Regions from separate parts of the Streptomyces sp. NBC_00576 genome, predicted to be linked through region 2. Evidence: riboswitches for the same ligand, from Rfam matches in the RefSeq annotation. Region 2 holds a riboswitch; the other holds the start of a gene.
The links. Region 2 has a riboswitch for cyclic di-AMP ahead of OG734_RS16695 (C40 family peptidase). Riboswitches for the same ligand answer to the same signal wherever they lie in the genome.
Positions count from the first base shown of each region.

Region 1 (7,077 bases), 1.3 Mb from region 2:
GGTACGGGTGCCGGCACCGCTGCCGTGGTGGCCACGCGTCCCGCAGGGCGGAACGCCTGGGCACCGCCTGCGGCTCCGAGTGCCGGCGAAGCTGCCTGTGGTGCGGTACTGGCCGCGGCCGACAGCGCCTCCGCAAGCCCGCCGAGCTCCACGTGAACCACCAGCACCGGCTTCCCCGGGACCTCCGCCGCAGCCGACCGAAGCGCCTCGGCCAACGCGGCGTCCCGGGCGGAGGCCTCCCCTACCGTGGGGATCGCGGTGACGACGACCGCGTCGCACGTGTCGCCCGCCAGCGCCTCCGACAGCGCCCGCTGGAAGTCCGCGGGCGACGCCCCCGTCGTCAGATCCAGCGGCGCCAGCGGCCGCAGCCCCTCGGAGAGGCACGCGTCGTACGTCAGCAGCCCCAGCGACTCCGAGTTCCCCAGGATGGCCACCCGCGGTCCGGCGGGCAGTGGCTGCCGGGCCAGCAGCAGCCCCGCGTCGACCAGTTCGGTGATCGTGTCCACCCGGATCACCCCGGCCTGCCGCAGCAGCTCGGACACCGTCGCGTGAGGCAGCCGCGTGGCCCGTACGGCGTGCCCCTGGGGCGCGGCGCCACCGTGCCGCGCCCCCTGCACGACCACCAGTGGCTTCGCCGCCGCCGTGCGCCGTGCGAGGCGTGTGAACTTGCGTGGGTTGCCGATGGATTCGAGGTACATGAGGACGACATCGGTGTCCGGGTCGTCGTACCAGTACTGGAGTACGTCGTTGCCGGACACATCGGCCCGGTTGCCGGACGAGACGAAGGTGGACACGCCTGTGACCCCGGTGACGCCTCCCCCGCGCCGGTGCAGCCGGGACAGCAGCGCGATCCCGATGGCCCCGGACTGCGCGAACAGGCCGATCCGCCCGGGCCTCGGCATCTCGGGGGCGAGTGACGCGTTCAGCCGGACGCCCTCCGCCGTGTTGATGACGCCGAAGGCATTGGGGCCGATGATGCGCATCCCGTACGTGCGCGCGTGCCGTACGAGTTCGCGTTGCCGTTCCCGCCCCTCGGGGCCGCTCTCGGCGTACCCGGCGGAGAGCACGACGAGCCCCTGCACGCCGTGCTCGCCGCACTCGGCGACGACATCGGGGACGTACGCGGCGGGGACGGCGACGACCGCGAGGTCGACGGGGCCCTCGATGTCGCCCACCGATCGGTGGGCCGGTACTCCGTCGATGTCCTTCTGGTCCTGGGGGAAGGCGCTGTTGACCGCATACAGGTCACCGGTGAAACCGGCGTCCCTGATGTGGTCGAGGACGCTGCGGCCGACGCCGCCGGGGACGCGGCCGACGCCGATGACGGCCACGGCGCCCGGGACGAGCAGTCGCCGTACGGAGCGCGCCTCCGCCCGCTGCTCCCGCGCGCGTTGGACAGCGAGGGAGCGGTCGGTGGGCTCCAGGTCGAACTCCAGGCGTACGACCCCGTCCTCGAAACTGCGCTTCTGGGTGTACCCGGCGTCCGTGAACACCTTGATCATCTTGGTGTTGGCAGGCAGCACCTCGGCGGCGAAGCGGCGGATGTCGCGCTCGCGGGCGACAGCCCCGATGTGTTCGAGGAGGGCGGAGGCGACACCCCGGCCCTGGTGCGCGTCCTGCACCAGGAAAGCGACCTCGGCCTCGGTGGCGGGACCGGAGGCGGGCAGTCCGGCGGCATCAATGCGGTCATAGCGTACGGTGGCGATGAACTCGCCGCCGACCGTGGCCGCGAGCCCCACCCGGTCCACGAAGTCGTGGTGGGTGAAGCGGTGGACGTCCTTGGCGGACAGGCGCGGATAAGGCGCGAAGAAGCGGTAGTACTTCGACTCGTCCGAAACCTGTTCGTAGAAGCTGACCAGTCGGTCGGCGTCGTCCGCGGTGATGGGCCGGATACGGGCGGTGCCGCCGTCGCGCAGCACGACGTCCGCCTCCCAGTGGGCGGGGTACTCGTGCCGGTCCGACGAGTTCTGCATGCGCCCCAGAGTACGGCTCGCGTCCGACAACGTCGCGAGGCAGCCTGTGGGGACCGAAGTCGGGCCCAGGCCGGGGTTCGAACGCGGTTCCGGGACGGGTTCAGACCCGCCTCCCGGCACGCTTCACGCTATGGAACAATGGTCTAGACAACCTTGAGACAGTGAAGGGCAGCATCACATGGCTGAGCGCCGCGTCAACGTCGGCTGGGCGGAGGGCCTCCACGCCCGCCCCGCCTCCATCTTCGTCCGTGCGGCCACGGCCGCCGGCGTCCCCATGACGATCGCCAAGGCCGACGGCAACCCCGTCAACGCGGCCTCCATGCTGGCGGTCCTCGGGCTGGGTGCCCAGGGCGGCGAGGAGATCGTCCTCGCCTCCGAAGCGGAGGGCGCCGAAGCCGCGCTCGACCGCCTGGCGAAGCTGGTGGCCGATGGCCTCGAGGAACTCCCCGAGACGGTCTGAGGAGCCCCCCGGGGTCCTCAATTGACGGTGGCGGCATACGCCACTTCAAAAGCACCATCCGCACATGACGAAGGGCCCGCCCGAATATCGGGCGGGCCCTTCGTAATTCCCGATCACGGGCAGCAGAAATAATCCCCCGCGAATTCAACCCTCTTTGTATACGGCGCCCGTGTTAATGACGCAGACCCGTCATGTTTACGGGATGTTGCGAAGTCCTCACACGATCCTGACGGTCTCCGCCGCCCGGAAAGCGCAGCCGGTGCACGACGGTCGCCCGCTCGGTGTGCAGCGCTGTGATCGCCCGCGCCCGCTCACTGTCACCGCGCGCCACCGCGTCCACGATCGCCCCGTGTTCTGCCCAGGACTCGACCGGGTTGACAGGCGCCTCCACCGCGTACATCCAGGCGATCTTGTGCCGCAGCTGGGTGAGCGTCGAGGCCAGGGCATGACTTCCGGAGGACTGGGTGAGCGTCTCGTGGAACCAGCCCCCCAGGGAGCGCAGATCCTCACTGTTGCCCCTCCTGGCCCGCTCCTGGCCCAGCCTGACCAGGCCGCGCAGCACCTTGAGGTGAGCCTCGGTGCGCCGCTGGGCGGCCCGGGAGGCGCCCAGCGGCTCCAGGAGCATGCGCATCTCCAGCAGGTCGGACGCCTCCTGCTCGGTGGGTTCCGCGACGCACGCGCCCGCGTGCCGCCGGGTCACCACGAAGCCCTCGGCCTCCAGGGTGCGCAGGGCCTCACGGACGGGGACGCGCGAGACGCCGTACCGGCGCGCGAGCAGTTCCTCGGTGAGCCGGCTGCCGCGCTCGTAGACACCGGCGACGATGTCGTCCCGGATAGCCGTGCATACCGAGTGCGCCGGAATACGCATGTCCGACCTCCGCTTTAATCCCCGTGAAACGTCGACGATTGACGTGTGTTCAGTGACTCTATTGCAGAGAACCGGAATTTCCGACGGCAGGCCGGAATCCATGGATATTTTTTGGACACCGGCCCCTCCGAAACGCCGAAAGCCCCGGCTGGGGCAGCCGGGGCGACGACAAGTGGTGCGCGAAGACGTCAGACGTTCACGCCGTGCGAGCGGAGGTACGCGACGGGGTTGATGTCCGAGCCGTACTCCGGGGTCGTGCGCGCCTCGAAGTGGAGATGCGCGCCCGTGACGTTGCCGGTGGCCCCGGAGAGGCCGATCTCCTGGCCCGGGGTGACCGTCTGGCCCACAGAGACGTTGATGGACGACAGATGACCGTACTGAGTGTACGTGCCATCAATCATCTTGATCACGATGTTGTTGCCGTAAGCGCCACCCCAGCCGGCCTCGACGACGGTGCCGGAGCCCACCGCGAGGACAGCGGTGCCGGACGCGGCGTGGAAGTCGACGCCGGTGTGGCTGCCGGAGGACCAGACGGCGCCGCCCGCCTTGTAGCCCGTGGAGATGTACGAGCCGGAGATCGGGGCGACATAGGTGTTGAGGCGCTTGCGCTCGGCCTCGCGGGCGGCACGGGCCTTCGCCTCACGCTCCTCCTTGACCCGTTCCTCCGCCTCCTTCTGCGCGGCGGCGGCAGCCCGCTTCTCGGCGGCCGCGATCCGCTTCTCGGCAGCGGCCTGCTCGGCGGCCTGCTCCTGGGCGGCGGCCTGCGCGTCTATCTGGTCGGCGAGAGACTCACCGATGGAGATCACCGGGGTGAGGCCGGTCTGCTCGACAGAGGACTCCGCGGCGAGCGCCGGGGCGGCGAGGGCGCCGACGACGCCGGTGGTCGCGAGGGCCGCGACGCCGGCTGCGCGAGCGGTAGTACGGGTGACAAGGCTGGGGCGGCTGGGACGACGGTGCTTCCCGGTGGCGCGGGTGAACGCCATGTAGTGGTTGGTCCTTTCCCTCCTTCTCGCCTACCGGGTTAGCTGACGGGTTCGGAGCAGGAAGGTCTCCTACGGGCCCCCTCGCTGTACGCGCGGGCGTCCGATTCACCCCAGGGACTGCACATGGTGGGTCCCCGGCTCCCCTGGCTCGCGCCGTACGGGGACTCGGCGATGACTGTCCGGTGCCGCGGCTGCGGCGCACTGCATGACGAACAGCCGGACAGAAGCTAAGCGGGACCTCTTTCAATCAACAAACCGATCACGGGTTTTGTCGCGCATGCCACAGTGCAGACCGTCAACCTCTCCATCAATACGGGCAACTTGCGCATCAACATGGACAAAGAGGGGCCCGGTGACGCTTCCGTCACCGGGCCCCTGTCGTTTACGCCCGCGCCGCTACTCCGCGGATACGACGCTCACTTCGCCAATACCGAGGGCCCGGACGGGCTCCTCGATCGCCGCCGCGTCGCCGACGAGGACCGTCACCAGCCGGTCCACCGGGAAGGCGTTGACCGCCGCCGCGGTGGCCTCCACGGTGCCGGTCGCGGCAAGCTGCCGGTACAGCGTCGCCTGGTAGTCGTCGGGCAGGTGCTGCTCGACCTGGTCGGCCAGCGTGCTCGCCACGGCCGCCGCGGTCTCGTACTTGAGCGGTGCGACGCCGACCAGGTTCTGCACCGCGACATCGCGCTCGGCGTCGGTGAGCCCCTCGGCCGCGAGCGTGCGGAGCACCTTCCAGAGGTCCTCCAGGGCGGGACCGGTGTTCGGGGTGTCGAAGGAGCCGCTGATGGCGAGCAGCGAGGCACCTGTGCCGTCCGGGGCGGAGCGCAGAACCTGACCGAACGCCCGCACACCGTAGGTGTAGCCCTTTTCCTCCCGCAGGACACGGTCCAGGCGGGAGGTGAGGGTGCCGCCGAGGCAGTACGTGCCGAGGACCTGGGCGGCCCAGACACGGTCGTGCCGGTCGGCGCCGATGCGGCCGATCAGCAACTGGGTCTGTACGGCGCCGGGGCGGTCCACGATGACGACCCGGCCGGTGTCGTCGGCGGTCACCGGCGGCACCGGCCGCGGCTCGGCCGACGTGCCCGTCCAGGCCCCCAGGGTGTCGCCGAGGAGCGCGTCCAGGTCGATGCCGGTGAGGTCGCCGACGACCACGGCGGTGGCCGTGGCGGGCCGGACGTGCCTCTCGTAGAAGGCGCGTACGGCGGCCGAGTCGATCTTCGCGACCGTGTCCTCGGTGCCCTGGCGCGGCCGTGACATGCGCGAGGCCGCCGGGAACAGCTCCTTGTACAGCTCCTTGGCGGAGCGACGGGCCGGGTTGGCCGTCTCGTGCGGGATCTCGTCGAGCCGGTTGCGCACCAGCCGCTCGATCTCGCTGTCCGAGAACGCGGGCGCCCTGAGGGCGTCGGCCAGCAGACCGAGCGCCTTGGGGAGCCGCGACACGGGGACTTCGAGGCTGAGGCGCACACACGGGTGGTCGGCGTGCGCGTCGAGAGTGGCGCCGCAGCGCTCCAGTTCGGCGGCGAACTCCTCGGCGGAGTGCTTGTCGGTGCCTTCGGAGAAGGCCCGGGCCATGATCGTGGCCACGCCGTCGAGACCGGCCGGCTCGGCCTCCAAGGGGGCGTCGACGAGCACCTCGACGGCAACGACCTGCTGGCCGGGGCGGTGGCAGCGCAGAACCGTCAGACCGTTGCCGAGCGTGCCCCGCCCGGGGGCCGGGAAGGCCCAGGGCCTGGCCTCGCCCGCCTGGGGCTGGGGGTGGAACTCCATCGTGGCGAGCTCGGTCACTTGGCCGCCTCCTCGTTCTTGTCGCCGGCTTCGACCGTGGCCTCGGCCTCGGGGTCCTCGGGGGGATCCGCGTCCTCAGCGGTCTCTCCGGAGACCGGCTCGTAGACGAGCACCGCGCGGTTGTCGGGGCGCAGCCGGTCCTTGGCGGCCTGCTGGACCTCTTCGGCCGTCACGTCGAGCACCCGCTGCACGGCGGTCAGCGCGAGCTGCGGGTCACCGAACAGCACCGCGAAGCGGCACAGTTCGTCGGCGCGGCCCGCGACCGTACCGAGCCGGTCCAGCCATTCGCGCTCCAACTGGGCCTGGGCGCGCTCCATTTCCTCGGCCGTGGGTCCCTCCGCGGCGAACCGGGCGAGCTCCTCGTCGACGGCGGCCTCGATGACCGGCACCTCGACGTCCGCGGACGTCTTCACGTCCAGCCACCCCAGGGAGGGCGCTCCGGCCAGCCGCAGCAGGCCGAACCCGGCCGCCACCGCCGTACGGTCCCGCCGTACGAGCCTGTTGTAGAGGCGGGAGGACTCGCCGCCGCCGAGGACGGTGAGCGCCAGGTCGGCCGCGTCGCACGCACGCGTGCCGTCCTCCGGGAGCCGGTAGGCGGCCATCAACGCGCGCGCCGGGACCTCTTCCTCGACGACCTCGCGCAGTTGCTCGCCGATGACGTCGGGAAGGGCGCCGGAGCGCGGCGCGGGCTTGCCGTCGTGCCCGGCGATCGACCCGAAGTACTTCTCGACCCAGGCGAGCGTCTCCTCGGGGTCGATGTCCCCGACGACCGACAGAACTGCGTTGTTGGGCGCGTAGTACGTGCGGAAGAAGGCACGCGCGTCTTCCAGGGTCGCCGCGTCCAGGTCCGCCATCGAGCCGATCGGCGTGTGGTGGTAGGGGTGGCCCTCCGGGTAGGCGAGGGCGGTCAGCTTCTCGAACGCCGTCCCGTACGGCACGTTGTCGTAGCGCTGCCGGCGCTCGTTCTTGACGACGTCCCGCTGGTTCTCCATGGACTCGTCGTCGAGG
Region 1 covers NZ_CP107780.1:2,689,078-2,696,154, forward strand. Annotated here, with positions in the region: gene OG734_RS11180 (bifunctional acetate--CoA ligase family protein/GNAT family N-acetyltransferase) at 1-1,973, opposite strand, end outside; gene OG734_RS11185 (HPr family phosphocarrier protein) at 2,152-2,433, shown strand; gene OG734_RS11190 (GntR family transcriptional regulator) at 2,606-3,301, opposite strand; gene OG734_RS11195 (M23 family metallopeptidase) at 3,490-4,284, opposite strand; cyclic di-AMP (ydaO/yuaA leader) riboswitch at 4,297-4,465, opposite strand; gene OG734_RS11200 (M16 family metallopeptidase) at 4,681-6,069, opposite strand; gene OG734_RS11205 (M16 family metallopeptidase) at 6,066-7,077, opposite strand, start outside.
Region 1: another riboswitch for cyclic di-AMP. It lies ahead of OG734_RS11195 (M23 family metallopeptidase); the one in region 2 lies ahead of OG734_RS16695 (C40 family peptidase).

Region 2 (7,077 bases):
GGACCATTACCACCCCGACTCCGGCTTCCGATGCCGCGACGGCTCATTACACGTCGTACGGCACCCAGGAAGTCCCTTTCGGTGACTTCACCACGTACGACCCCACCTTCGCCAACGGTTTCGACGCGAACATGGGCACGGGTACCACTGCCGGAAATTTCGAAACCGACCCGCTCTTCGGCAACATGCCGGGCGACGACGCCACCGGTTCGTACGACAACTCCCAGTGGTCCACCGGCAGTCACCACACCCTGAACTACGACCCGTACGCGGCCCAGCATCACGCCGCCTACGACACCGGGGCGTACGACACCACCACCTGGGCGCCCGGCTACCAACAACTCGCCGACATCCCCGCGCAGACGCCGCCTCCCGGCGGCGACACCAGCGGCCACTGGGACGCGAGCACCTGGCTCCAGCCCGAGCAGGCCGGCCCTGCCGACCAGACCCAGCACTGGGAATGGGGCACGCAGGCCTTCGACACGGGTGTGTACGACGCCACCCAGTGGAACTCGGACAGCGGCCCGGACAGCACGCCTGCTTCGTCCGCCGAGTACGACCACGACCCAGAGCACGAGTACGACGAGCAGGCCACCGCGATGTTCGAGCAGATCGCGGACCTGGCGGACGTACCGGAGTACGACCGACACGCCCTCGACCACGACGAGTCGGACCTCGTCGCCGACGGCGATCTGCCCGCCGAGGCTCCGCTGCTCGACGGCCAGGAAGAGGTCGCCTCGGGCGCGATGCCCGGAGGCGGGCGCGCGGCGTCCCGTACGGCGGCGCGCAACGCGGGCCGGTCCCGGCGTCGTACCCCGGCCAAACGTTCCGCTCTGCTGACCATCGCCGTTCCGTCCGCCTGTGTAATGGGTGTCGCGGGCTTCGCCGCCGCCTCCGTGGACGGGTTGAGCGGTGACGACGAGCAGAACACGACCGCGTCGGCGCCGGACGGCGTCGCCGTGAAGCCGTCCATCGCGAACAACAAGCTGGACTCCCAGCTGAAGAGCCTCTCCGCGGGCGCCGACGACTTCGCCGACCGGGCCAGCCGAACGCAGGAACGTATCGACCTCAAGGCCCAGCAGCTCGCCGAGAAGAAAGCGGCGGCGGCGGAAGCGGCCCGAAAGGAGCGGCTGCGCCCGAAGTACGCCCTCCCGGTCGAACAGCACGGCCTCAGCGCCTACTTCGGCCAGGCCGGCATCAACTGGATGTCCGTGCACACCGGAATAGACTTCCCGGTCTCGTACGGCACGACCGTGATGGCGGCGACCGACGGCACCGTCCGCACGCAGTGGAACAGCGCGTACGGCAACATGATGATCCTGACCGACAAGGACGGCACGGAGACGTGGTACTGCCACCTCTCCAGCTACCAGGTCTCGTCCGGTACGACGGTGAAGGCCGGCGATCCCATCGCGTACTCCGGGAACTCCGGCAACTCGACCGGCCCGCACCTGCACTTCGAGGTACGGCCCGCCGGCGGCTCGGCGATCGACCCGCTCCCCTGGCTGCGCAGCCACGGCCTCGACCCGACGTAACCCGCAAGCGCAACCGGCCGGTATCGCGCCCCGCAGGGGCGCTCAGGGGCGCGGGGAACTGCGCGACCAGCCACAGCGGGCCCGCAGCTCCTGCACCGCCTGTCCAGCGAAGCGCTAAAGCTTTTCCACCGGCGCGTACCGCAGCAGCAGCCGCTTCGGCTTCTCCTCGCCGAAGTCGACCGTCGCCTCGGCGTTCGAGCCCGTGCCCTTGACGCCCACCACGGTGCCCAGACCGAACTGGTCGTGCGTGACCCTGTCCCCCACGGCCAGCGCGACGACCGGCTTCTCGGCACCGCCCCGGCGCGTGGCGAAGCCGGACGCGCCCGCGCCCGCGGAGCGCGAACGCGAGGACGCCAACGACGAAAACGACGACGCCACCCCGGAGGCCGGACCTGAGGACGTCGCCGGAGCCATCGCACCCGTGCGCTTCCACTCCAGATGGGCCGCCGGGATCTCCTCCAGGAAACGCGAAGGCGGGTTGTACGAGGGCTGCCCCCACGCGCTGCGCAGCGACGACCGCGTCAGGTACAGCCGTTCACGCGCGCGCGTGATGCCGACGTACGCGAGCCGCCGTTCCTCCTCCAGCTCCTTCGCCTGGCCGAGGGCGCGCATGTGCGGGAAGACGCCGTCCTCCATGCCGGTCAGGAACACCACGGGAAACTCAAGGCCCTTGGCGGTGTGCAGGGTCATCAGGGTGATGACGCCGGAACCGTCGTCGTCCTCGTCGGGGATCTGGTCGGAGTCGGCTACCAGGGCGACCCGCTCCAGGAACGCGGCGAGCCCGGCCGGGGCCGGCGCCTCGCCCTCCGCGGGCTGCTCGGTCTCCCCCGCCTCCGCGGCCGCTCCTGACTCCTGCTCGAACTCCAGGGCCACCGCGGCGAGTTCCTGGAGGTTCTCGATCCGGGTCTCGTCCTGCGGGTCGGTCGACGCCTGCAACTCGGCGAGGTAGCCCGTGCGTTCGAGGACCGCTTCCAGTACGGTCGCCGGGCCCGCGCCCGACTCCACGATCGTCCTCAGGTCCTCCATCAGTGTGTTGAACCGCTTGACGGCGTTGGCCGACCGCGAAGCCATTCCGTACGCCTCGTCCACGCGCTTCAGCGCCTGCGCGAAGCTGATCTTCTCGCGCTGGGACAGCGCGTCGATCATCGCCTCCGCGCGGTCGCCGATGCCGCGCTTGGGCACGTTGAGGATGCGGCGCAGCGGCACCGAGTCCTCCGGGTTGGCGAGGACACGCAGGTAGGCCAGGACGTCCCGGACCTCCTTGCGCTCGTAGAAGCGGACGCCGCCGACGACCTTGTAGGGCAGGCCGACGCGGATGAAGATCTCCTCGAAGACACGGGACTGGGCGTTCGTCCGGTAGAAGATTGCGACGTCGCCCGCTTTCGCGTTGCCCGCGTCCGTCAGCCGGTCTATCTCGTCGGCGACGAACTGCGCCTCGTCGTGCTCCGTGTCGGCGACATAGCCGGTGATGCGCGCGCCCGCGCCCGCGTTGGTCCACAGGTTCTTGGGGCGGCGGGACTCGTTGCGCTCGATGACCGCGTTGGCTGCGCTCAGGATCGTCTGCGTGGAGCGGTAGTTCTGTTCGAGCAGGATCGTCGTCGCGTCCGCGTAGTCCTCCTCGAACTGGAGGATGTTACGGATCGTCGCGCCCCGGAAGGCGTAGATCGACTGGTCGGCGTCGCCCACGACGCACAGCTCGGCCGGGCGCAGGTCGTGCTCGCTCGGCGGTACGTCCACCGGGTGCTCGGCGGTGCCGACGAGTTCCCGTACGAGCGCGTACTGGGCGTGGTTGGTGTCCTGGTACTCGTCGACGAGGACGTGCCGGAAGCGGCGGCGGTAGTGCTCGGCGACGTCCGGGAAGGCGCGCAGCAGGTTGACCGTCGTCATGATCAGGTCGTCGAAGTCGAGCGCGTTGGCCTCACGCAGCCGCGACTGGTACATCGCGTACGCCTGGGCGAGGGTCTTCTCGAAACCGTCGCTCGCCTGAGCGGCGAAGTCTTCCTCGTCGATCAGCTCGTTCTTCAGGTTGGAGATCTTCGCGCTGAAGGACTTGGGAGGGAAGCGCTTGGGGTCCAGGTCCAGATCGCGGCAGACGAGCGCCATCAGCCGCTTGCTGTCGGCGGCGTCGTAGATGGAGAAGGAAGAGGTGAAGCCGAGCCTCTTGCTCTCCCGCCGGAGAATCCGCACGCACGCGCTGTGGAACGTCATCACCCACATCGCGTTCGCGCGCGGGCCGACGAGTTGCTCGACGCGCTCCTTCATCTCACCGGCGGCCTTGTTGGTGAAGGTGATCGCGAGGATCTGGCCGGGATGGACGCCCCGCTCGCCCAGCAGATACGCGATGCGGTGCGTGAGCACACGCGTCTTGCCGGAGCCGGCGCCCGCCACGATGAGCAGGGGGGTGTCAGCGTGCACGACGGCCGCGCGCTGGTTCTCGTTCAGCCCGTCCAGGAGTGCGGCCGGGTCCACCACGGGACGCGGGGCGCCGTCGCGGTAGTACGCGTCCCGGTCCGGCGGCGCGTCGAACTTCCCGCCGAACAGGTCGTCCGGAACGGACTCCGGCACATGCTCGTCCTCGGGCGGTGGCGGGGGTTCCTCCTCGCGGGCCCGAGGGCCCTGGAGGTCCGCCAGGAAGCTGTCGTCAAAGAGGCTGCTCATCGCTCTCCGAGTTTAGGCTCCCCCACTGACAACCGGCCGCCACCCCGAAAACATCCGCCGAATATCGGCCGAGACCGTGAAAGGACGGCCCTCCGCCGGGCGGGACGTCGATCAGGACGTTGCCGACCACGTCCGCATTCCTGCTGCCGCACCTCTGTCCGGATGGCCACGCCTGTCCGGACAGCGGACCCCGGATCAGACCCGGGCTTCGCAAATCATCAGAATTCATCACACACTCTTCTTAGCCGACTCCACAGAGCCATGTTTAGGGCCGAGGTCACAAAAACGTATCGGGCATAGCGGTCATCAACCTTCACAGAAGCCTCACCCGTTGGTTAGCGTGCCTTAAGGCCGCTCGACCCCAACCGGCGAACGTCGCCGGGCCGCGCGGCCTCCGCCGAGTCCGATCGTGCCGCCATGTGCGGCAGGAGCCGGGGACCCACCGAAACTTGGGGTGAATCGGTCCGACTGCCCTCCAGGGCAAGGACCGTAGGGCAACCCTTCCGAACCACCCGCCCGAACCCGACAGCTAACCCGGTAGGCGGAACGTGGAAGGAGTCGCCTCCCTTGGCGTCGTCGCACCGCAAGTCGCGTCCTACGGGAACGCGCGTAGCAGGCATACGGACCCCCGCCTTCGCCACGGCGGCCCTGACCTCCGTAGCCCTGCTGTCCCAGACCGCCAACGCCGCGCCCACGGCACCCTCCACACCCCCGGCTCCCTCGTCCGACGACAAGCCGAGCATGGAGGAGGTCGAGGCGAAGGTCGGCGACCTGTACCGCCAGGCCGAGTCGGCCACCGACAAGTACAACGCCGCCAAGGAGAAGACCTCCAAGCAGCGGGGGCGTGTCGACGCCCTGATGGACGACGTGGCCCAGCGCACCCAGAAACTCAATGACGCGCGCGAGGAGCTGGGTTCCTTCGCCGCGGCCCAGTACCGCACCGGATCCGCCGCTCCGGACACGGCGACGTTCCTGCTCGCGGACGACCCGCAGGACTACTTCGACCAGAACCAGCTGATGGACCGTCTGACCGCCCGCCAGAAGGACGCGGTCGACGACTACGTCACGCAGCAGGCCGAGACGACACAGAAGCGCCAGGAGGCCACCGTGAGCCTCGAGTCGCTCACGGAGTCCCAGGACGAGCTGCAGACGACCAAGACCGCCGTCCAGACGAAGCTCGTGCAGGCCCGCCAGTTGCTCTCCCGCCTCACCGCCGAGGAGAAGCTGCGCCTCGCGGCGATCGAACGGGAGAAGCAGGCGGAGGCCCGCCGTCAGGCACAGGAACTCGCCCGGCAGCAGCAGGCGGCGGAGCAGCGCCGGCAGGAAGCGGCAGCAGCAGCGGCGCAGCCGACGGGCGGCAGCTCCGCGGACACCTCGACGACGACGGTCCCCGACTCCTCGTACGCCACCAAGGCCGAGAAGGCCCTGGCCTTCGCACGCGCACAGGTCGGCAAACCGTACGTCTGGGGCGCGACCGGCCCCGACTCGTACGACTGTTCGAGTCTCACGCAGGCCGCCTGGCGGGCCGCCGGAGTCACCCTCCCGCGCACCACCTACGACCAGGTGAACGCAGGCACGACGGTCTCCCTCTCCGACATCCAGCCCGGTGACCTGGTCTTCTTCTACGAAGACATCAGCCACGTCGGCCTTTACATCGGCAACGGCATGATGATCCACGCCCCGAAGCCGGGTGCGTACGTCCGCGAGGAATCGATCTTCTACGACGGTGAGTCCACGATCCACAGCGTGGTGCGCCCGGCCTGAAGCACGGAGGCGGGAGGTTCGACCGGGTCAGGTCCAGAGCACGGCGATGAAGATGTTCGCCGTGGTGAACAGACCCACCAGACCGAACAGCCGCTTGTCCACGCTCTCGTCGTCCCGCTTCACATAGACGAGGCCGAGGATCACGATCAGCAGGGCCAGCTTCACGCCGATCTTGACGTTGTTGACCGTCTGGTCGTCGGCCTGGTTGAGGCCCACCAGGGCGACACCGGTGACCAGCATGGTGAACGCACCGTGGAGCATCGCCGGCACGAAGCGGGCCGTGCCCTGCCCCATCGCCTTCATCTGGGTGAGAAACCCGCCCAGGAGCGAGGCGATGCCAATGATGTGCAGGCCGACGAAGAGATGGATGAGTACGTCCATGAGCCCGGAGCCTAGTCAGAGGCACCCACGCCGCATGACACCGGGATGGGCGCACGGCGTTCGCCAGGCGTTCAGCGTTCGTCGTTCGTCGTTCGCGAGGCGCTCGGAGATCTCGCATATATGCACCCCATAGCACCCTGTCACCCCCACGTGCCCCGCAAATCTCTCCTTCGGTCAGCCCTCTGCGCGAAGGCGGCGACGCCGGACCTGGATCACGGTCGTATGCGGTCACCCGGCGGTCGGCTCACGCCAGTTCCGTACATGGCGTTACCCCCACGACAGACCACGTTTAGCGTCCTCCACCAGGTGGCCGGCTCCCCACCGTCGCCCGGGCCAGGGGCGGCAGTCGGACACCACCGCCGAGAAAGTCCGGCGGCGGACCGCTCCCCCTGTGCGGACCGTCGCCGGACGCGCAACCGCCCTCCTGGGTCCGCTTCCCAGGCAGCCGTCCGGCGGTCGTCGTAGTGGCGGTCGTACGAAAGGACGTGACGCCCCGGTGGCAGCGCACCGCAAGCCCCGACAGCGCTCGCTCAACGGCCATACGGCCCGCACCGCCGCGACGATCGCCCTCGCGGGCGCGGCGACGGCGACCGGCTTCGACGGTGTCGGTTACGCCGAGCCACAGCTGACACCGGCGCAGGTCGAAGCCAAGGTGAACAAGCTGTACGAGGAGGCGGAGGTCGCCACCGAGAAGTACAACGGCTCGAAGGAGAAGGCCCAGCGAGCGGAGCGACGGCTG
Region 2 covers NZ_CP107780.1:3,948,192-3,955,268, forward strand. Annotated here, with positions in the region: gene OG734_RS16685 (M23 family metallopeptidase) at 1-1,535, shown strand, start outside; gene pcrA (DNA helicase PcrA) at 1,650-4,193, opposite strand; cyclic di-AMP (ydaO/yuaA leader) riboswitch at 4,579-4,752, shown strand; gene OG734_RS16695 (C40 family peptidase) at 4,761-5,957, shown strand; gene OG734_RS16700 (hypothetical protein) at 5,985-6,338, opposite strand; gene OG734_RS16705 (C40 family peptidase) at 6,835-7,077, shown strand, end outside.